Regions from separate parts of the Cytobacillus sp. ABV4_503 genome, predicted to be linked through region 2. Evidence: a T-box and tRNA genes for the amino acid it is inferred to sense, from the RefSeq annotation. Region 2 holds a T-box; the other regions hold tRNA genes.
The links. A T-box is a leader RNA that pairs with one kind of tRNA and senses whether it is charged. The one in region 2 lies ahead of proS (proline--tRNA ligase), so its partner is inferred to be a tRNA-Pro.

Region 1: it has a tRNA-Pro gene. The T-box ahead of proS (proline--tRNA ligase) is inferred to sense a tRNA for this amino acid. The anticodon was not compared.
Region 3: it has a tRNA-Pro gene. The T-box ahead of proS (proline--tRNA ligase) is inferred to sense a tRNA for this amino acid. The anticodon was not compared.
Region 4: it has a tRNA-Pro gene. The T-box ahead of proS (proline--tRNA ligase) is inferred to sense a tRNA for this amino acid. The anticodon was not compared.

The regions. Positions count from the first base shown of each region.
Region 1 covers NZ_JBSWTH010000001.1:4,031,999-4,037,293, forward strand. The annotation lists gene glgB (1,4-alpha-glucan branching enzyme) at 1-1,528, opposite strand, end outside; gene ACXAD1_RS20220 (hypothetical protein) at 1,752-1,949, shown strand; tRNA gene ACXAD1_RS20225 (tRNA-Glu) at 2,042-2,113, opposite strand; tRNA gene ACXAD1_RS20230 (tRNA-Ser) at 2,118-2,208, opposite strand; tRNA gene ACXAD1_RS20235 (tRNA-Asn) at 2,214-2,288, opposite strand; tRNA gene ACXAD1_RS20240 (tRNA-Ile) at 2,303-2,379, opposite strand; tRNA gene ACXAD1_RS20245 (tRNA-Gly) at 2,384-2,457, opposite strand; tRNA gene ACXAD1_RS20250 (tRNA-Phe) at 2,472-2,547, opposite strand; tRNA gene ACXAD1_RS20255 (tRNA-Asp) at 2,571-2,647, opposite strand; tRNA gene ACXAD1_RS20260 (tRNA-Met) at 2,651-2,724, opposite strand; tRNA gene ACXAD1_RS20265 (tRNA-Ser) at 2,743-2,835, opposite strand; tRNA gene ACXAD1_RS20270 (tRNA-Ile) at 2,849-2,925, opposite strand; tRNA gene ACXAD1_RS20275 (tRNA-Met) at 2,943-3,019, opposite strand; tRNA gene ACXAD1_RS20280 (tRNA-Ala) at 3,038-3,113, opposite strand; tRNA gene ACXAD1_RS20285 (tRNA-Pro) at 3,123-3,199, opposite strand; tRNA gene ACXAD1_RS20290 (tRNA-Arg) at 3,207-3,283, opposite strand; tRNA gene ACXAD1_RS20295 (tRNA-Leu) at 3,299-3,387, opposite strand; tRNA gene ACXAD1_RS20300 (tRNA-Gly) at 3,394-3,468, opposite strand; tRNA gene ACXAD1_RS20305 (tRNA-Leu) at 3,477-3,561, opposite strand; tRNA gene ACXAD1_RS20310 (tRNA-Lys) at 3,577-3,652, opposite strand; tRNA gene ACXAD1_RS20315 (tRNA-Thr) at 3,795-3,870, opposite strand; tRNA gene ACXAD1_RS20320 (tRNA-Val) at 3,891-3,966, opposite strand; rRNA gene rrf (5S ribosomal RNA) at 3,976-4,092, opposite strand; rRNA gene ACXAD1_RS20330 (23S ribosomal RNA) at 4,343-5,295, opposite strand, start outside.
Region 2 covers NZ_JBSWTH010000001.1:319,983-325,277, reverse strand. The annotation lists gene ACXAD1_RS01730 (GrpB family protein) at 1-137, opposite strand, end outside; gene ACXAD1_RS01725 (cysteine hydrolase family protein) at 622-1,179, opposite strand; gene proS (proline--tRNA ligase) at 1,483-2,919, opposite strand; T-box leader at 2,974-3,188, opposite strand; gene ACXAD1_RS01715 (DUF1284 domain-containing protein) at 3,401-3,817, shown strand; gene ACXAD1_RS01710 (DUF3291 domain-containing protein) at 3,971-4,429, shown strand; gene ACXAD1_RS01705 (2-thiouracil desulfurase family protein) at 4,573-5,031, opposite strand.
Region 3 covers NZ_JBSWTH010000001.1:198,425-203,719, forward strand. The annotation lists rRNA gene ACXAD1_RS00920 (23S ribosomal RNA) at 1-2,539, shown strand, start outside; rRNA gene rrf (5S ribosomal RNA) at 2,742-2,858, shown strand; tRNA gene ACXAD1_RS00930 (tRNA-Glu) at 2,882-2,956, shown strand; tRNA gene ACXAD1_RS00935 (tRNA-Val) at 2,961-3,036, shown strand; tRNA gene ACXAD1_RS00940 (tRNA-Lys) at 3,211-3,286, shown strand; tRNA gene ACXAD1_RS00945 (tRNA-Leu) at 3,302-3,386, shown strand; tRNA gene ACXAD1_RS00950 (tRNA-Gly) at 3,395-3,469, shown strand; tRNA gene ACXAD1_RS00955 (tRNA-Arg) at 3,477-3,553, shown strand; tRNA gene ACXAD1_RS00960 (tRNA-Pro) at 3,559-3,635, shown strand; tRNA gene ACXAD1_RS00965 (tRNA-Ala) at 3,657-3,732, shown strand; tRNA gene ACXAD1_RS00970 (tRNA-Met) at 3,751-3,827, shown strand; tRNA gene ACXAD1_RS00975 (tRNA-Ser) at 3,851-3,943, shown strand; tRNA gene ACXAD1_RS00980 (tRNA-Met) at 4,129-4,202, shown strand; tRNA gene ACXAD1_RS00985 (tRNA-Asp) at 4,206-4,282, shown strand; tRNA gene ACXAD1_RS00990 (tRNA-Phe) at 4,453-4,528, shown strand; tRNA gene ACXAD1_RS00995 (tRNA-Tyr) at 4,551-4,634, shown strand; tRNA gene ACXAD1_RS01000 (tRNA-Trp) at 4,642-4,715, shown strand; tRNA gene ACXAD1_RS01005 (tRNA-His) at 4,727-4,802, shown strand; tRNA gene ACXAD1_RS01010 (tRNA-Gln) at 4,831-4,905, shown strand; tRNA gene ACXAD1_RS01015 (tRNA-Cys) at 4,913-4,986, shown strand; tRNA gene ACXAD1_RS01020 (tRNA-Gly) at 5,001-5,074, shown strand; tRNA gene ACXAD1_RS01025 (tRNA-Ile) at 5,081-5,157, shown strand.
Region 4 covers NZ_JBSWTH010000002.1:116,260-121,554, reverse strand. The annotation lists rRNA gene ACXAD1_RS25630 (23S ribosomal RNA) at 1-767, opposite strand, end outside; rRNA gene ACXAD1_RS25625 (16S ribosomal RNA) at 975-2,524, opposite strand; tRNA gene ACXAD1_RS25620 (tRNA-Gly) at 2,623-2,696, opposite strand; tRNA gene ACXAD1_RS25615 (tRNA-Pro) at 2,720-2,796, opposite strand; tRNA gene ACXAD1_RS25610 (tRNA-Arg) at 2,802-2,878, opposite strand; tRNA gene ACXAD1_RS25605 (tRNA-Leu) at 2,938-3,023, opposite strand; tRNA gene ACXAD1_RS25600 (tRNA-Leu) at 3,083-3,167, opposite strand; tRNA gene ACXAD1_RS25595 (tRNA-Lys) at 3,183-3,258, opposite strand; tRNA gene ACXAD1_RS25590 (tRNA-Gln) at 3,405-3,479, opposite strand; tRNA gene ACXAD1_RS25585 (tRNA-Asp) at 3,488-3,563, opposite strand; tRNA gene ACXAD1_RS25580 (tRNA-Glu) at 3,596-3,667, opposite strand; tRNA gene ACXAD1_RS25575 (tRNA-Ser) at 3,683-3,773, opposite strand; tRNA gene ACXAD1_RS25570 (tRNA-Asn) at 3,779-3,853, opposite strand; gene ACXAD1_RS25565 (SprT family protein) at 4,018-4,479, opposite strand; gene cmpA (cortex morphogenetic protein CmpA) at 4,615-4,728, shown strand; gene ACXAD1_RS25555 (Tex family protein) at 4,957-5,295, opposite strand, start outside.

The sequences.
Region 1 (5,295 bases), 3.7 Mb from region 2:
GAGCCTTTGAACGTTTATAAACCTTTATTAAATCTTTCACATAATCATTTGCTTTTTTATGCATCTCGTAATCAAGCAGATGCCAATCAAGCTGTTCTTTGTCTTTCCATTCCGAAAACTGCCCAAGTTCACTTCCCATGAAAAGAAGCTTCTTACCGGGGTGGGCAATCATATATCCAAGCAGGAGCCTGAATTGAGCAAATTTTTGCCAGTAATCTCCCGGCATTTTATCAAGCAGCGATTTTTTTCCATGAACAACTTCATCATGTGAAAAAGGCAGTATGAAGTTTTCTGTAAAAGCATACAAAAGCGAAAATGTCATCTTTCCATGAACACCAGATCGCCTCTCAGGCGCTGTTTCCATATATGTAAGAACGTCATTCATCCAGCCCATATTCCACTTGTAATGAAAACCCAGCCCTCCATAATGGACTGGTGCAGTCACTTGCGGCCAGTCTGTTGAATCCTCTGCCATCATGAGAAAGGAAGAGTCATATTGAGAAACAACTTTATTTAAGTTCTGCAGAAAACTGGTGCCGAATGGATTTTCTGTCTTCCCATCCCGGTTAGGCCAATAGATAATATTAGCGACCGCATCAACCCGGAAGCCATCAATATGATATTTCTCCATCCAAAAAACAGCGTTGGAAATAAGAAAGCTTTGAACTTCATTTTTGCCGAGATCAAAATTGGCTGTGCCCCATACTCTGTTCTCTCTGTCGCCCTCAGTTTCATACTCATACAAATACGAACCATCAAACTGATAAAGACCATGGGCATCTTTGCAGAAGTGCCCCGGCACCCAGTCCAGAATGACACCAACACCATGCTGGTGGCACTGATCAACAAAATACATAAAATCATGCGGGCTGCCATAACGGCTTGTAACAGAGTAATAGCCTGTTCCCTGATAGCCCCAGGAAGCGTCGAGCGGATGCTCAATTAGAGGAAGCAATTCTATATGCGTAAACCCATGTTCGACCACATAAGGAATTAGCTCATCTGCAAGCTCCCTGTATGTATACAGACTTCCAGATTCTTTTTGCTTCCATGAACCCATATGGACTTCATAAATGACTGCAGGCTCCGTATAAATAGACTTCATTTCTTTTTTTTGGATCCATTTGCTGTCATTCCACTGATACCCGTCCAGCGAATATACTTTAGATGCTGTATTGGGCCTTACTTCTGAAAAAAAGCTATAAGGATCAGCCTTTAATAAAACATCTCCTTTCTTTGTTTCAATTTCATACTTATACAAGGCACCTTCCATGTTTCCATCCAGCTGAATAAACCAGACACCTTCATTATTCACTCTATGTAAGGTATAGCCTTCTCCATTCCAATCATTAAAATCACCGACTAATCTGATAACTTCAGCATTCGGTGCCCAAACACAAAAGCGGGTAAACACATCTCCGCCATTGGAAACAACATGTGCACCAAATAACTGGTGACTTTCATAATATGTCCCTTCATGGAACAAATGCAGCTGATAATCGGTTGGAAACAAAGTATCCACTACCATCCTTCTCCCCACCCAGTCTCGTTTCTTTTGACTTTCCTGTTATATTCGCGGAACATGAGAAAAATCCTTGTAAAAGTTTTTTTAATTTTATGACAACAATGTCTAAAACCCGCTATAATCCGATAACATTCTGCCCAATTTAACAGACTTCGACATAATCTCCGGTAAACTCAGACAAAATAAGACAAAGTATGCAAGCAAAAAATGAAAGGAGAATAATATTTTGAGTAATAAAGAAGAGGAATTATTATTGAATGAGGCATCAAAAAATGAAGTAAGAGTTCCGTTATTTGAAGCACCGGATGGAAAGATTATGGCCACTGGTGATATGTTTAGAGGCCCCTATACGGGGATATCTTCCGAGATCGATTTGAATAATCCAGGCAATAAATTAAGCAAGGAAGAAGAGAAGTTTGATTAAAAAACAGAGATGTAACTAACTGAAGGTATGCTGGAACAGAACAGAAAAGACAGAAAAAAAGCTGCCAACAAATTGTTGACAGCTTTTTTGTATGACCCCTACGGGATTCGAACCCGTGTTACCGCCGTGAAAGGGCGGTGTCTTAACCGCTTGACCAAGGGGCCAATATGGCGGAGAAGGAGGGATTTGAACCCTCGCGCCGGTTACCCGACCTACACCCTTAGCAGGGGCGCCTCTTCAGCCACTTGAGTACTTCCCCATATATGGCTCCGCAGGTAGGATTCGAACCTACGACCGTTCGGTTAACAGCCGAATGCTCTACCACTGAGCTACTGCGGAACAATAATATAAAATGGTGGGCCTAAATGGACTCGAACCATCGACCTCACGCTTATCAGGCGTGCGCTCTAACCAGCTGAGCTATAGGCCCATTTTGGAGCGGGTGAAGGGAATCGAACCCTCATCATCAGCTTGGAAGGCTGAGGTTTTACCACTAAACTACACCCGCGTTAAGATTAAAGATGGTGGCTCAGGACGGAATCGAACCGCCGACACAAGGATTTTCAGTCCTTTGCTCTACCGACTGAGCTACTGAGCCGTATATTGTTTATTTTATAAAAATGGCGGTCCGGACGGGACTCGAACCCGCGACCTCCTGCGTGACAGGCAGGCATTCTAACCAACTGAACTACCGGACCAGATTGCGGGGGCAGGATTTGAACCTGCGACCTTCGGGTTATGAGCCCGACGAGCTACCGGACTGCTCCACCCCGCGATAGTATTATTAAAAATATGGAGGAGGAAAGGGGATTCGAACCCCTGCGCGGTTTGACCCGCCTGTCGGTTTTCAAGACCGATCCCTTCAGCCGGACTTGGGTATTCCTCCGTATAAATGAAAGTGGTGGACCTTGTAGGACTCGAACCTACGACCGGACGGTTATGAGCCGTCTGCTCTAACCAGCTGAGCTAAAGGTCCAGCATTGTTTAATTAAATGGTAGCGGCGGAGGGGATCGAACCCCCGACCTCACGGGTATGAACCGTACGCTCTAGCCAGCTGAGCTACACCGCCGAAATGTTAAAATAATAATGGTGGAGCCTAGCGGGATCGAACCGCTGACCTCCTGCGTGCAAAGCAGGCGCTCTCCCAGCTGAGCTAAGGCCCCAATAATAAATGGTCGGGAAGACAGGATTCGAACCTGCGACCCCTTGGTCCCAAACCAAGTGCTCTACCAAGCTGAGCTACTCCCCGTTAATAATGGCGCGCCCGAGAGGAGTCGAACCCCTAACCTTTTGATCCGTAGTCAAACGCTCTATCCAATTGAGCTACGGGCGCATTATTAAATTCTTCTGGTGCCGAGGACCGGAATCGAACCGGTACGGTAGTCACCTACCGCAGGATTTTAAGTCCTGTGCGTCTGCCAGTTCCGCCACCCCGGCAAAAAATGGAGCGGAAGACGGGATTCGAACCCGCGACCCCCACCTTGGCAAGGTGATGTTCTACCACTGAACTACTTCCGCTTAAAGAATGGTGCGGGTGAAGGGAGTCGAACCCCCACGCCTTGCGGCGCCAGATCCTAAGTCTGGTGCGTCTGCCAATTCCGCCACACCCGCAATATTAAATTAAAATGGTGAGCCATGAAGGACTCGAACCTTCGACCCTCTGATTAAAAGTCAGATGCTCTACCGACTGAGCTAATGGCTCATATTTTATGAGACTTCCTAAAGCCTGAAATGTGCAGTCAGATGTTCCAAAGCTAAACGCTTTGTCACAGATTGCTATTCGGGTGAAGTAATTCACTGGTGCTGCAATCTGCTCTACCGACTGAGCTAATGGCTCGCTAAAGTGGTGCCGGCGAGAGGACTTGAACCCCCAACCTACTGATTACAAGTCAGTTGCTCTACCAATTGAGCTACACCGGCAGCTTGTATAATTAAATTGATGGTGGAGGATGACGGGATCGAACCGCCGACCCTCTGCTTGTAAGGCAGATGCTCTCCCAGCTGAGCTAATCCTCCATTATTAACGCCCGGCAGCGTCCTACTCTCACAAGGGGACAGCCCCTAACTACCATCGGCGCTGAGAAGCTTAACTTCCGTGTTCGGTATGGGAACGGGTGTGACCTTCTCGCTATCGCCACCAGACTATTTTTCAAAGACAAGTTTTATTATACCGTCTTTTTAGGATTTTTCAAGAGGAAATTTCATATTTTTCATTCCCTCAAAACTAGATAATGCATGAAGAAGTTTTCCGAGTATTCACCAATGACTTGTCTAGCTTCGGCTCCTAACTTCTCGGCCGTTTCGATCCGTCCCTCCAAATCCCAAAACCAGGATTTGAATGGCCGGCTCTCCAACGTCTCTCGAAGTTGAACAGTCGCCTCCGCTTTTCGTTTTGGTTAAGTCCTCGATCGATTAGTATCAGTCAGCTCCACATGTCGCCACGCTTCCACCTCTGACCTATCAACCTGATCATCTTTCAGGGATCTTACTAGCTTGACGCTATGGGAAATCTCATCTCGAGGGGGGCTTCATGCTTAGATGCTTTCAGCACTTATCCCTTCCGCACATAGCTACCCAGCGATGCCTTTGGCAAGACAACTGGTACACCAGCGGTGCGTCCATCCCGGTCCTCTCGTACTAAGGACAGCTCCTCTCAAATTTCCTGCGCCCACGACGGATAGGGACCGAACTGTCTCACGACGTTCTGAACCCAGCTCGCGTACCGCTTTAATGGGCGAACAGCCCAACCCTTGGGACCGACTACAGCCCCAGGATGCGATGAGCCGACATCGAGGTGCCAAACCTCCCCGTCGATGTGGACTCTTGGGGGAGATAAGCCTGTTATCCCCGGGGTAGCTTTTATCCGTTGAGCGATGGCCCTTCCATGCGGAACCACCGGATCACTAAGCCCGACTTTCGTCCCTGCTCGACTTGTAGGTCTCGCAGTCAAGCTCCCTTGTGCCTTTACACTCTGCGAATGATTTCCAACCATTCTGAGGGAACCTTTGGGCGCCTCCGTTACTTTTTAGGAGGCGACCGCCCCAGTCAAACTGCCCACCTGACACTGTCTCCCGCCCCGATCAGGGGCGCGGGTTAGAATTTCAATACAGCCAGGGTAGTATCCCACCGACGCCTCCACCGAAGCTGGCGCTCCGGCTTCTCAGGCTCCTACCTATCCTGTACAAGCTGTACCAAAATTCAATATCAGGCTACAGTAAAGCTCCACGGGGTCTTTCCGTCCTGTCGCGGGTAACCTGCATCTTCACAGGTACTATAATTTCACCGAGTCTCTCGTTGAGACAGTGCCCAGATCGTTACGCCTTTCGTGCGGGTCGGAACTTACCC
Region 2 (5,295 bases):
TTCATCCCCCGGACCGAAGTGCTGCCAAAATGTTCACATTTTATAATGTCATCTTCAAAGATAGTTTTTAGAAATTGAACCTCTTTTTGAAACATGTGTGCCCAATTGTCGCTAAATTTAGTAAGCCGGATCTTCATTTGGATACCTCCCTTATGAAACTTCCATTAGGTAATCTATCCCCAATTAGTTATTGCCCCAAATCTTTTCAACCACACCAATCCCTGCCAATCAAACTCCATCCTGCATTAACTAAAATTAATTGATTAACTTCAAACCTATTTTATGTAAATCATCCTCTGTATTTGTTGCTTCCTGGCAGTTTTTTTAATTCATTCCAGGCTTTAATGGATTCTTCTCGATTACTGCCTTTGTTTATTGCGTCCGCAAAGTAATCTCTGGTGAACTGAACTGATTATATTCAAATTGAGAGACTAGTTGATTCTTATACGACGGATCCTTGTTTCTTTTTTCCTGTACAGCACCACGATATGTTTTTCCGGAATTTTCTTTAAAATAATGTTTTAAAAAAAACGACCTATCATGAATATGTATCTTTCACAAATAAAATATCCCAATTTCTTAGAGGAAATTGGGGATCTAATGCTATACTATAATTTCAATTTACCTATATGAATCATGTATAGGATGAAACAAGTCTTCCCCAGCATTTCTGACAACTGAAAAATGTTCCACATTGTAATGGCCATGAAGAGTATCATTATGATGCTTGATAATTTGTTCTGCACTTAAGGCATCGCTGTCCGTTGTTGAATGTCCATCACCTACTAATGTGACATCAAACCCACTAATAGTTGCGGTTCTAACTGCACTGTCTATACAGTGCTGGGTTTTACACCCCATAATAACAACATGCTTCACCTTTTGAGATTTTAGGTGATCCAGCAGTCCTGTTCCATGAAAAGAATTCGTTGCAGCTTTATCAAAAAACTTTGTCTCCTTAGGCACATTAATTTCTTCGTGAACCTGAAATCCCTTGCCTTTCCCTTCAGCAACATCTATATCCCTAACAAATACAACTGGAACACTGCATTGCTTTGCTTTTTCAATCACTAAATTGATATTCCCAATAAGCTGCTCTTTATTAAAAACTTTACTTTCTTCCAGATTCCCATCAATTAACTCTTGTTGGGCATCAATAATTAATAAGGTTTGATTCAAATGATTTTCCCCTTTCAATACCTTTAAAATTATTTTAGTCCTGTTCCTCTTAATATTTTCACGCCAATATATTTGACTGTCATAATATCTGCCTCCTAAATTAAAACATTGTCCAAGAACGTTATCTTAATTTTTAGACATTTTAGATTTTAACATACTAATCAGTTTAATAAAATATGTTAACGTTACTTTTTTAAATGCTTTACTGTGAAACCTGGACGTTCATAAAAAAAGGCCGCCTGAGTGAGGCGGACCTTAAAATAATTGACCCTGAAAGATCACGTTATATTTCACATTCTCAGTTTAATACGCTCGCGCAAACCAAACCGTATGCTTCGCTTCTTTACCACAATGGATGCATGTGTGCTTAGTTGCCGGAGGGTTGAACGGTATGTTCCTTGTTGTGAATTTTGTTTTTTCTTTTACACTTTCTTCACAGGCGTCTTCTCCGCACCAGCCAGCTAAAATCCAGCCAGGAATGGTGTCATTTAATTCGGATTCTGCTATGTGCTTTTCTAACTGTTCCATTGTATCGATATGTGTGTGCGAATTCTCCGAGCGGAATGCTTTTGCTTTTTCGAATAGACGATTCTGCATGGTTTCAAGCTCTTTTTTAATGCTGTCTACAATGGATTCTAATGGTACGGAAACTTTCTCGTCTAGATCACGTGCTTTCATCAAGCCATGATTTTGGTCTAAATCACGCGGGCCAAGTTCAATTCGCACAGGTACGCCTTTTAGTTCCCACTCATTAAATTTATAGCCTGGTGATTGATCTGAATCATCAAGACGGACACGAATTCCTTCTGCCTTTAGTGCGGCAAAGATTTCGTCCAGCTTCTCCATAATGGCAGGGTTCTTTTTCCATGGCCCGACTGGAATCAGCACAACTTGAGTCGGTGCTATTTTTGGAGGCAGCACAAGACCTTGCTCATCTCCATGAACCATGATGACGGAGCCAATTAACCGTGTAGACGTACCCCAGGATGTAGTATGGACATAGGTATGTTTATTTTCTTTATTCAAATATTTGATATCGAAAGCTTCCGCAAATTTTGTACCTAAGTAGTGTGAGGTACCTGCCTGCACAGCTTTTCCATCTTTCATCATCGCTTCAATGGAAAAAGTATCAATCGCACCGGCAAAGCGTTCTGATGGTGTCTTTTGTCCATCATAAACCGGAATCGCAAGTAATCCTTCTACAACTTCTTTATAAATGGCCAGCATTTGCATGGTTTCCTTACGCGCATCTTCTTCATCCACATGAGCCGTATGGCCTTCCTGCCATAAAAATTCAGAAGTGCGGATAAATGGAAGAGTTTTCTTCTCCCAGCGGAATACATTTGCCCATTGATTGATTAATAATGGCAAATCCCGATAACTCTTAATCCAATCTGAATACAAATGTCCGATCATGGTTTCAGAAGTTGGGCGCAGTGCAAGACGTTCCTCCAGTTTCTCTCCGGCAGCTTCTGTTACCCATGGAAGTTCTGGTGAGAACCCTTCAATGTGATCCTTCTCCTTTTGAAAAAAGGCTTCTGGAATTAACATAGGAAAATATGCATTACGGTGACCGGTTTCTTTGAACCGCTTATCCATTTCTGCCTGAATATGTTCCCATATTTCATATCCATCCGGCTTAAAGGCAATACAGCCGCGAACTGGGGTGTAATCAAATAATTCAGCTTTTTGAATCGTATCAAGATACCATTTTGTAAAGTGGTTTGGTTTTTGAGACATCTTCTCTTCCTCCTGAAAAGTGATTTAAAAAATAAAAAAGCATAAAGAGTCCATCAAAAGGACGTCTTTACGCTAATAGACGTGGTACCACCTTAGTTCGACTTTAATCACAATATAAAGTCCTCTGTACGTTTGTAACGAAACGACCCGGTTAGCTTTACTAACATCTCCGTGGCAGGGTTCAATAAGGAGAGGTGATATAGCTTTCAGCCCAGGCTATATTTTCTGTTTCACAATCCTTATTTACTTGATCACATCATTGATTCCATATATATAAGTTAATATATCAACTTGTCAAAGGCAATTCAATATTTACAGGAGTTTATTTTCCATTTTAAACAGCCTGCCCCGAAAGGCTGTAAACCAGGTTAGCTAAAATGACCCTCAGCTGACCAATTTTAAATGTTATGATAAACAAGTATGTTAACTATATTTATATTTAGTTAACATTCAAACATAAAAGTTAAATTGGGGTGATTTTATGTATAAGCTTCGGGGCCATCATCTTTTTTGCCTACTGGGATATCGGGGAATGGGCTATTCCCAGGAATACGTGGAAAATATGACACGTTTGCATCAAGCCTTGAGAGACAATCCCAGGACATGGGTACAGCTTGTAAAAGGGCCAGATCAGCTGTGTGAAAAGTATCCCAACTCAGGTGAATACCACTGTGAACACGACGATATTTACGCAAGAGATGCTATTATTTTAGAAAAACTGGGACTTAAAATTGGTCAAATCCTGTATTGGAAGGACATTGAGTCGAGCATCCAAAAGTATGCACTTCCCTCAGATATACAAACTGTTTGCGAAACGTGTTCCTGGCGTTCATATGGCGTTTGTGAGGAAGGTATTCAGGATATTCTTTCAGGGAAAGGATTAAGGGAAGTAAAATAACCTTCCCATTTTAAATGCCCATTCTTAAACTTGCTTGAGAACTGTATATCTGGCAACAGCCATTAAATTATTATCCCGTCTCCCAGGTATTGGTCCAGTCCTTATGGAATATATGTAGGTAAAAAAGATAATGGAGGAATTAACTTGGCATTTGTGGCTATTTTGACGGTTGGACGGCTGAAGCATTCAGAAGAACACCCTGCCTCCAGGGAGTTTTTTGAAGCGGGAAATGAAGTCATGCGAGAGGCTGCTAAAACCGGGCACCTCATAAAAGAATTCTCACCAAATAGAGCGAAGTTCCCTGAAGAAACGATTAAAGGAGAGGGTACCCCCATTCTCACCTTAACAGTATGGAAAAACCTTCAGTCTTTATATCAGTTTACTTATTCTGGCCATCATAGGCAGGCATTGCTGGACAGGAATAAGTGGTTTGGGCCTCTACCAGAGAGACAGCCAAACTATGTGGTTTGGTGGACAGATATGTTATCGGATGTATCCTGGAAGGAAGCTTTCAAAAGATATGATTTTTATATCCAGCATGGGCCTGCTTCTTTCGCATTTGACTTTAAGCATGCATTTGATGAACTTGGCAAGCCGGTCTTGGTTAAATAACTAGGCCAAATCTTTTGCTCAGCATAACCTGCTTCAGCCGTTTAGACTCTGCCTGCATTTTAGCAAAGCATGAGAATGGTTCAGGCTTTCAACTTGAACATTAAAGACAGCAATATAGTAATCGGAACTAACCAGGAGCTCCGTCATCCAAGTAAATCAGCCAAACATTCTTCTGATACTACGTTAATGCCATTCCTTTTAAGCAAGGCCGACGTAACTCCATCTCCAGGTATTTTGTTGCCCTTAAACTCGCCGTTATAAATCATGGAACTTCCACAGGAGGGGCTATACTCTTTTAGCACCACTGTGGTAACTTGCAGTTCTTGGGCTTTTCTTAGCGTCATATAGGCTCCTTTTATGTACAAATCCGTAACATCTCTGCCTGATTTTTCAATTACCTTAGCTTTGCCATCAAGAACATCTGCTCCATCACCATCTATTATTTCAGCAGGTTCTCTTGGTGTTGAAAAACCTCCAAGCACCTCAGGACAAACAGTGATTGCCTGCTTCTGGTCCAGCATTTGACGGATCCTTTGATTTAAGCAATGAGTGCCGTTATATCTCACTTCCAACCCTGCTAAACAAGAACTGACTAATATCATTCATGACACCTCAATCTAATAGTTATTCTTCCAATTAAAAGAATCCATGATTATCTAACCGATCGGACTTTATTGCATTGATTGTCTTATTAACTATATACACATAGCAACTCTCCTCAGCATACTCCCCAAAAAATGATACTTTTCTTCAATATATTTGTATAGTCATAAAGACAGGGAATTACCGGTTCTTAAACAAATCTATTAAATAGAAAAGCTGTGATATTATAAACGATAGCAGTAATACAACTATTGTTCCAAATA
Region 3 (5,295 bases), 120 kb from region 2:
CCCTCCAGAGTGGATCCTGAGTACGGCGGGACACGAGAAATTCCGTCGGAAGCAGGGAGGACCATCTCCCAAGGCTAAATACTCCCTAGTGACCGATAGTGAACCAGTACCGTGAGGGAAAGGTGAAAAGCACCCCGGAAGGGGAGTGAAAGAGATCCTGAAACCGTGTGCCTACAAGTAGTTAGAGCCCGTTAATGGGTGATAGCGTGCCTTTTGTAGAATGAACCGGCGAGTTACGATTACATGCGAGGTTAAGTTGAAGAGACGGAGCCGCAGCGAAAGCGAGTCTGAATAGGGCGAATGAGTATGTGGTCGTAGACCCGAAACCAGGTGATCTACCCATGTCCAGGGTGAAGTCCAGGTAACACTGGATGGAGGCCCGAACCCACGCACGTTGAAAAGTGCGGGGATGAGGTGTGGGTAGCGGAGAAATTCCAATCGAACTTGGAGATAGCTGGTTCTCTCCGAAATAGCTTTAGGGCTAGCCTCATGTAGTAAGAGTCTTGGAGGTAGAGCACTGTTTGGACTAGGGGCCCCCATCGGGTTACCGAATTCAGACAAACTCCGAATGCCAAAGACTTATCCATGGGAGTCAGACTGCGAGTGATAAGATCCGTAGTCAAGAGGGAAACAGCCCAGACCACCAGCTAAGGTCCCAAAGTATACGTTAAGTGGAAAAGGATGTGGAGTTGCTTAGACAACCAGGATGTTGGCTTAGAAGCAGCCACCATTTAAAGAGTGCGTAATAGCTCACTGGTCGAGTGACTCCGCGCCGAAAATGTACCGGGGCTAAACGTATCACCGAAGCTGTGGATTGACATCTTTCGATGTCAGTGGTAGGAGAGCGTTCTAAGGGCGTTGAAGCCAGACCGCAAGGACTGGTGGAGCGCTTAGAAGTGAGAATGCCGGTATGAGTAGCGAAAGATGGGTGAGAATCCCATCCACCGAATGCCTAAGGTTTCCTGAGGAAGGCTCGTCCGCTCAGGGTTAGTCGGGACCTAAGCCGAGGCTGAAAAGCGTAGGCGATGGACAACAGGTTGATATTCCTGTACCACCTCTTTACCGTTTGAGCAATGGGGGGACGCAGGAGGATAGGGTAAGCGCGCTGCTGGATTAGCGCGTCCAAGCAGTTAGGCCGGTAACGAGGCAAATCCCGTTACCACACAGGCTGAGCTGTGACGGCGAGGGAAATTTAGTACCGAAGTTCCTGATTCCACACTGCCAAGAAAAGCCTCTAGCGAGGGAAAAGGTGCCCGTACCGCAAACCGACACAGGTAGGCGAGGAGAGAATCCTAAGGTGAGCGAGAGAACTCTCGTTAAGGAACTCGGCAAAATGACCCCGTAACTTCGGGAGAAGGGGTGCTCATTAGGGTGCATAGCCCTGATGAGCCGCAGTGAATAGGCCCAGGCGACTGTTTAGCAAAAACACAGGTCTCTGCGAAGCCGCAAGGCGAAGTATAGGGGCTGACGCCTGCCCGGTGCTGGAAGGTTAAGAGGAGAGGTTAGCGCAAGCGAAGCTTTGAATCGAAGCCCCAGTAAACGGCGGCCGTAACTATAACGGTCCTAAGGTAGCGAAATTCCTTGTCGGGTAAGTTCCGACCCGCACGAAAGGCGTAACGATCTGGGCACTGTCTCAACGAGAGACTCGGTGAAATTATAGTACCTGTGAAGATGCAGGTTACCCGCGACAGGACGGAAAGACCCCGTGGAGCTTTACTGTAGCCTGATATTGAATTTTGGTACAGCTTGTACAGGATAGGTAGGAGCCTGAGAAGCCGGAGCGCCAGCTTCGGTGGAGGCGTCGGTGGGATACTACCCTGGCTGTATTGAAATTCTAACCCGCGCCCCTGATCGGGGCGGGAGACAGTGTCAGGTGGGCAGTTTGACTGGGGCGGTCGCCTCCTAAAAAGTAACGGAGGCGCCCAAAGGTTCCCTCAGAATGGTTGGAAATCATTCGCAGAGTGTAAAGGCACAAGGGAGCTTGACTGCGAGACCTACAAGTCGAGCAGGGACGAAAGTCGGGCTTAGTGATCCGGTGGTTCCGCATGGAAGGGCCATCGCTCAACGGATAAAAGCTACCCCGGGGATAACAGGCTTATCTCCCCCAAGAGTCCACATCGACGGGGAGGTTTGGCACCTCGATGTCGGCTCATCGCATCCTGGGGCTGTAGTCGGTCCCAAGGGTTGGGCTGTTCGCCCATTAAAGCGGTACGCGAGCTGGGTTCAGAACGTCGTGAGACAGTTCGGTCCCTATCCGTCGTGGGCGCAGGAAATTTGAGAGGAGCTGTCCTTAGTACGAGAGGACCGGGATGGACGCACCGCTGGTGTACCAGTTGTCTTGCCAAAGGCATCGCTGGGTAGCTATGTGCGGAAGGGATAAGTGCTGAAAGCATCTAAGCATGAAGCCCCCCTCGAGATGAGATTTCCCATAGCGTCAAGCTAGTAAGATCCCTGAAAGATGATCAGGTTGATAGGTCAGAGGTGGAAGCGTGGCGACATGTGGAGCTGACTGATACTAATCGATCGAGGACTTAACCAAAACGAAAAGCGGAGGCGACTGTTCAACTTCGAAAGACGTTGGAGAGCCGGCCATTCAAATCCTGGTTTTGGGATTTGGAGGGACGGATCGAAACGGCCGAGAAGTTAGGAGCCGAAGCTAGACAAGTCATTGGTGAATACTCGGCAATACTTCTTCATGCATTATCTAGTTTTGAGGGAACGAAGTTTCTTCAATCAAATAGTCCGGTGGCGATAGCGAGAAGGTCACACCCGTTCCCATACCGAACACGGAAGTTAAGCTTCTCAGCGCCGATGGTAGTTGGGGGCTGTCCCCCTGTGAGAGTAGGACGCTGCCGGGCACCCTAATTGGGTAATTATATATGGCCCCTTGGTCAAGCGGTTAAGACACCGCCCTTTCACGGCGGTAACACGGGTTCGAATCCCGTAGGGGTCACCATTTTGGAGGATTAGCTCAGCTGGGAGAGCATCTGCCTTACAAGCAGAGGGTCGGCGGTTCGATCCCGTCATCCTCCACCATTACTTTTGGACGAGCGATTTTCTCCTCTTAAGGTATGAGCCATTAGCTCAGTCGGTAGAGCAGATTGCAGCATCAGTGAGACTCTTCACACGAGTAGCAATCTGTGACAAAGCGGTTTAGCTTTGGAACATCTGACTGCACGTATCAGGCTTTAGGAAATCTCATAAAAGTATGAGCCATTAGCTCAGTCGGTAGAGCATCTGACTTTTAATCAGAGGGTCGAAGGTTCGAGTCCTTCATGGCTCACCATTTTAATTTCATATTGCGGGTGTGGCGGAATTGGCAGACGCACCAGACTTAGGATCTGGCGCCGCAAGGCGTGGGGGTTCGACTCCCTTCACCCGCACCATTCTTTAAGCGGAAGTAGTTCAGTGGTAGAACATCACCTTGCCAAGGTGGGGGTCGCGGGTTCGAATCCCGTCTTCCGCTCCATTATTTTGCGCCCGTAGCTCAATTGGATAGAGCGTTTGACTACGGATCAAAAGGTTAGGGGTTCGACTCCTCTCGGGCGCGCCATATTACGGGGAGTAGCTCAGCTTGGTAGAGCACTTGGTTTGGGACCAAGGGGTCGCAGGTTCGAATCCTGTCTTCCCGACCAGAGACACTTCTATTATTACATGGGGCCTTAGCTCAGCTGGGAGAGCGCCTGCTTTGCACGCAGGAGGTCAGCGGTTCGATCCCGCTAGGCTCCACCATAAATATATAATCATTTCGGCGGTGTAGCTCAGCTGGCTAGAGCGTACGGTTCATACCCGTGAGGTCGGGGGTTCGATCCCCTCCGCCGCTACCAATATGATTATTTTTTATTACATCGGAGGAATACCCAAGTCCGGCTGAAGGGATCGGTCTTGAAAACCGACAGGCGGGTCAAACCGCGCAGGGGTTCGAATCCCCTTTCCTCCTCCATATTTCATTTAATAATACTATCGCGGGGTGGAGCACGCCCGAATAAACTTCGAAGGAATTACTTCAGCGCACCGATTGAGCTGCTGCTTGAATAATCTTTCTGAAATCGGGGCGGTACTTCATTGAATAAGCTGCGAGATAAAATGCTAGATGTGAGCATGGGAAAATCACATTAATAATACTATCGCGGGGTGGAGCAGTCCGGTAGCTCGTCGGGCTCATAACCCGAAGGTCGCAGGTTCAAATCCTGCCCCCGCAATCTGGTCCGGTAGTTCAGTTGGTTAGAATGCCTGCCTGTCACGCAGGAGGTCGCGGGTTCGAGTCCCGTCCGGACCGCCATTTTTAAAAAATTAATAATATATTGCTCAGTAGCTCAGTCGGTAGAGGATTTTAAAAGAATGAAGCTGCGAAGCTTCAACATCATCGAATAGCATGCTTTTAAAATCTGCAACAAAGAACGCAGGGCTTTGAAGCACATGTATTTAGCTTTAGGGGAAAAAATATTATATGGCTCAGTAGCTCAGTCGGTAGAGCAAAGGACTGAAAATCCTTGTGTCGGCGGTTCGATTCCGTCCTGAGCCACCATTTCCTAAGTCTTTTCAGACTTGGAGGGGTAGCGAAGTGGCTAAACGCGGCGGACTGTAAATCCGCTCCTTCGGGTTCGGCAGTTCGAATCTGCCCCCCTCCACCATTTATATAGGGGTATAGTTTAATGGTAAAACGAAGGTCTCCAAAACCTTTGATGTGGGTTCGATTCCTACTACCCCTGCCAGTAGGATAGTGGCGGTTGTGGCGAAGTGGTTAACGCATCGGATTGTGGCTCCGACACTCGTGGGTTCGATTCCCATCAATCGCCCCATTATTCTTTTGACAGCATTATTTATTATTGGGCTATAGCCAAGCGGTAAGGCACCGGACTTTGACTCCGTCACTCGCAGGTTCGAATCCTGCTAGCCCAGCCATTTTTAAGGCAGCATAGCCAAGTGGTAAGGCAGAGGTCTGCAAAACCTCCATCCCCGGTTCAAATCCGGGTGTTGCCTCCAAACCATATTCATATGCGGGTGTAGTTTAGTGGTAAAACCTCAGCCTTCCAAGCTGATGATGAGGGTTCGATTCCCTTCACCCGCTCCAACATATGGGCCTATAGCTCAGCTGGTTAGAGCGCACGCCTGATAAGCGTGAGGTCGATGGTTCGAGTCCATTTAGGCCCACCATTATACATACCATTTTCAAACTAATTCCAATAGGAATTAGTTTTTTTTGTGTTTGATAACCCCTTTATAGAACCGTTATTGGATCAATTTATATATATTACCTTTATATCTTTAAAGCCAGATTTAAGAGGATTGCGT
Region 4 (5,295 bases), on a different contig from region 2:
CAGTGTTACCTGGACTTCACCCTGGACATGGGTAGATCACCTGGTTTCGGGTCTACGACCACATACTCATTCGCCCTATTCAGACTCGCTTTCGCTGCGGCTCCGTCTCTTCAACTTAACCTCGCATGTAATCGTAACTCGCCGGTTCATTCTACAAAAGGCACGCTATCACCCATTAACGGGCTCTAACTACTTGTAGGCACACGGTTTCAGGATCTCTTTCACTCCCCTTCCGGGGTGCTTTTCACCTTTCCCTCACGGTACTGGTTCACTATCGGTCACTAGGGAGTATTTAGCCTTGGGAGATGGTCCTCCCTGCTTCCGACGGGATTTCTCGTGTCCCGCCGTACTCAGGATCCACTCTGGAGGGAACGAAGTTTCAACTACAGGGCTTTTACCTTCTCTGGCCGGCCTTTCCAGACCTGTTCATTTACCTCGTTCCTTTGTAACTCCGTGTAGAGTGTCCTACAACCCCAAGAGGCAAGCCTCTTGGTTTGGGCTAATCCCGTTTCGCTCGCCGCTACTCAGGGAATCGCGTTTGCTTTCTCTTCCTCCGGGTACTTAGATGTTTCAGTTCCCCGGGTCTGCCTTCAATACCCTATGTATTCAGGTAAAGATCCTATCCCATTACGGATAGGGGGTTTCCCCATTCGGAAATCTCCGGATCAAAGCTTACTTACAGCTCCCCGAAGCATATCGGTGTTAGTACCGTCCTTCATCGGCTCCTAGTGCCAAGGCATTCACCGTGCGCCCTTTCTAACTTAACCGTATTTGACGGGTTCATCGAAGATGAACAAGCATCAAAGGTTTTTAACTCTATTTAACATAGAGAGAATTGACTAAAATGGCGATTACTCGGTTATTGCTTCTTCATTAACATTATCTAGTTTTCAAAGAACGACTCTTTCATTGAGAGATTGAACTCTCAAAACTGAACGAACAAAACACGTCACGTTTCATGTAAATATCCTTAGAAAGGAGGTGATCCAGCCGCACCTTCCGATACGGCTACCTTGTTACGACTTCACCCCAATCATCTGTCCCACCTTAGGCGGCTGGCTCCAAAAGGTTACCCCACCGACTTCGGGTGTTACAAACTCTCGTGGTGTGACGGGCGGTGTGTACAAGGCCCGGGAACGTATTCACCGCGGCATGCTGATCCGCGATTACTAGCGATTCCGGCTTCATGCAGGCGAGTTGCAGCCTGCAATCCGAACTGAGAATGGTTTTATGGGATTCGCTTAACCTCGCGGTCTCGCAGCCCTTTGTACCATCCATTGTAGCACGTGTGTAGCCCAGGTCATAAGGGGCATGATGATTTGACGTCATCCCCACCTTCCTCCGGTTTGTCACCGGCAGTCACCTTAGAGTGCCCAACTGAATGCTGGCAACTAAGATCAAGGGTTGCGCTCGTTGCGGGACTTAACCCAACATCTCACGACACGAGCTGACGACAACCATGCACCACCTGTCATCCTGTCCCCCGAAGGGGAACGCCCTATCTCTAGGGTTGTCAGGAGATGTCAAGACCTGGTAAGGTTCTTCGCGTTGCTTCGAATTAAACCACATGCTCCACCGCTTGTGCGGGCCCCCGTCAATTCCTTTGAGTTTCAGCCTTGCGGCCGTACTCCCCAGGCGGAGTGCTTAATGCGTTTGCTGCAGCACTAAAGGGCGGAAACCCTCTAACACTTAGCACTCATCGTTTACGGCGTGGACTACCAGGGTATCTAATCCTGTTTGCTCCCCACGCTTTCGCGCCTCAGCGTCAGTTACAGACCAAAGAGTCGCCTTCGCCACTGGTGTTCCTCCACATCTCTACGCATTTCACCGCTACACGTGGAATTCCACTCTTCTCTTCTGCACTCAAGTTCCCCAGTTTCCAATGACCCTCCCCGGTTGAGCCGGGGGCTTTCACATCAGACTTAAGGAACCGCCTGCGCGCGCTTTACGCCCAATAATTCCGGACAACGCTTGCCACCTACGTATTACCGCGGCTGCTGGCACGTAGTTAGCCGTGGCTTTCTGGTTAGGTACCGTCAAGGTACCGGCAGTTACTCCGATACTTATTCTTCCCTAACAACAGAGTTTTACGATCCGAAAACCTTCATCACTCACGCGGCGTTGCTCCGTCAGACTTTCGTCCATTGCGGAAGATTCCCTACTGCTGCCTCCCGTAGGAGTCTGGGCCGTGTCTCAGTCCCAGTGTGGCCGATCACCCTCTCAGGTCGGCTACGCATCGTCGCCTTGGTGAGCCGTTACCTCACCAACTAGCTAATGCGCCGCGGGCCCATCTGTAAGTGATAGCCGAAACCATCTTTCAGCTTTCCCTCATGTGAGGGAAAGAATCATCCGGTATTAGCCCCGGTTTCCCGGAGTTATCCCAGTCTTACAGGCAGGTTGCCCACGTGTTACTCACCCGTCCGCCGCTGACTTCAGGGAGCAAGCTCCCATCTGTCCGCTCGACTTGCATGTATTAGGCACGCCGCCAGCGTTCGTCCTGAGCCAGGATCAAACTCTCCATATAAGAGTTGATTAAGCTCATAAGTTGTCTTTTCAAAAAAGACTAAAGAATTAACGTTGACGTTTTTGTTCGTTCAGTTTTCAAAGATCAATCAGTAAGTTTGGAGCGGGTGAAGGGAATCGAACCCTCATCATCAGCTTGGAAGGCTGAGGTTTTACCACTAAACTACACCCGCATATAATATTATTGTTTCCCGAATGGTCGGGAAGACAGGATTCGAACCTGCGACCCCTTGGTCCCAAACCAAGTGCTCTACCAAGCTGAGCTACTCCCCGTAATATGGCGCGCCCGAGAGGAGTCGAACCCCTAACCTTTTGATCCGTAGTCAAACGCTCTATCCAATTGAGCTACGGGCGCATCTTTTAAAGCAACTCTTATATTATAACGACCTAAAATCAAAATGTCAACAACTTTTTTGGTGCGGCCGAGAGGACTTGAACCTCCACGGGGTTGCCCCCACTAGGCCCTCAACCTAGCGCGTCTGCCATTCCGCCACGACCGCTTAATGAAGCGACAAGTAACATCATACCAAAACGTGGTACTCATCTCAATGGTAATTAATGGTGCGGGTGAAGGGAGTCGAACCCCCACGCCTTGCGGCGCCAGATCCTAAGTCTGGTGCGTCTGCCAATTCCGCCACACCCGCAATTTGAAATTGAAATGGTGAGCCATGAAGGACTCGAACCTTCGACCCTCTGATTAAAAGTCAGATGCTCTACCGACTGAGCTAATGGCTCATACTTTTATGAGACTTCCTAAAGCCTGATAAGTGCAGTCAGATGTTCCAAAGCTAAACCGCTTTGTCACAGATTGCTATTCGGATGAAGAAATTCACTGATGCTGCAATCTGCTCTACCGACTGAGCTAATGGCTCATTTAAAAATGGCTGGGCTAGCAGGATTCGAACCTGCGAGTGACGGAGTCAAAGTCCGGTGCCTTACCGCTTGGCTATAGCCCAATAACAAATGGCGGTCCCGACGGGAATCGAACCCGCGATCTCCTGCGTGACAGGCAGGCATGTTAACCGCTACACCACGGGACCATCCATATAAATACCGTCGGAAACAAAAAAAGTGACCCGTACGGGATTCGAACCCGTGTTACCGCCGTGAAAGGGCGGTGTCTTAACCGCTTGACCAACGGGCCATTGTCAGAATTTTCTGGCGGAGAAGGAGGGATTTGAACCCTCGCGCCGCTTACGCGACCTACACCCTTAGCAGGGGCGCCTCTTCAGCCACTTGAGTACTTCCCCAAATATGGCTCCGCAGGCAGGATTCGAACCTGCGACCGTTCGGTTAACAGCCGAATGCTCTACCACTGAGCTACTGCGGAATAATAATGAACTTTATCGATAAAACAGTTAACACCTTATCGACTCTTCATATTATAAGGACGCTGGCTATAAAAGTCAAGCTTGTTTTTTAGAAGAATTTATTAGCTGTTTGTCCTGTTTGTCCTGCGACAATTATTAAATATAATGCGTATTTAATCTATTGTCAATTCTTTTTAAATACTAATTTCCCCTTGCATTTACCGCAGACATATTTATTCGTATCAACTATTCTTTTTCTTTGATAGGTTTGGCCGCATTCTTTACACATATAAACAAGAATCTTAGCAGCTTTATTTGTTTTTGGGCGATCAGGCAAGGCAGAACAATATCGAGGTGCTCCCACTTTTTTCATTAGCATTCTGAAATCCTGATCACGATGTTTATACCCTTTCCCTTCTAAATGCAAGTGATAATGACAGAGTTCGTGCTTAATAATCCCCTCTAATTCTTCGGCCCCAAGCTGTTCATAATACTTTTTATTTATTTCAACATGGTGTGAACTCAGCATATATCTTCCGCCAGTCGATCTAAGACGCAAATTAAAATAAGCCTGATGGCGAAAGGGCTTGCCGAAGCTTTCTAATGATATCTTTTCAACAAGTGTCTGAAGCTCCTGGTCATTCATAGCAATGTTTTTCCTCTCTTATCGTAAACATGACAACCTATTATAGCATACATTATATATACCTTTTATAGCTCTGAACTCCCTTAGCAGTCCAAGGGAGAATCATCAGATTCCAATACACGGGAGGTAAAACATATGCCTGTTTGGTTTCAAAATCAAATCCAGCGTGCCTTTTATGAAAAAGACCGCTATCAGATCAAACTGCTGAATCAGTGCTGGTTTTTCTATAGAAAGAAACACTGCTCTTAAAATGCTGAGAGCCTGAGATGAATACCAGCTAATATCAGCCACAACCTCCACCCGGAACCGCAGTCGACACTTTGCTGACTGAAATTGCATAGTCCAGCAGAACACATTCTCTGCAAACCTTAAAAGAATAGGCCAAATCACGCTAGAAATATTGATTTCCGATGTGATTTGGCTTATGACTCGAGAAGTCAATCTTTGAAGACAGTAAAACAAAGCAATATTTTTCAGTTAATTAGAGTGTTCAAGCATAGTTAAGGCGACTCTTCCCTTGTGCTTATCAACTGAGTCAACCCAGACTGTTACTACATCCCCAACAGACACGACATCCAGCGGGTGTTTAACAAATTGGCGGCTAAGTTTGGAAATATGAACAAGGCCATCCTGTTTGACTCCGATATCAACAAATGCACCAAAGTCTACTACATTTCTCACTGTACCTTGAAGCTCCATCCCTTCCTGCAGATCTTCAAGTTTCAGCACTTCTTTCTTTAGCAGCGGCTTTGGCAGCTCATCACGCGGATCTCTTTCCGGTCTCATTAAAGCATCAATAATATCTTTCAGTGTAAG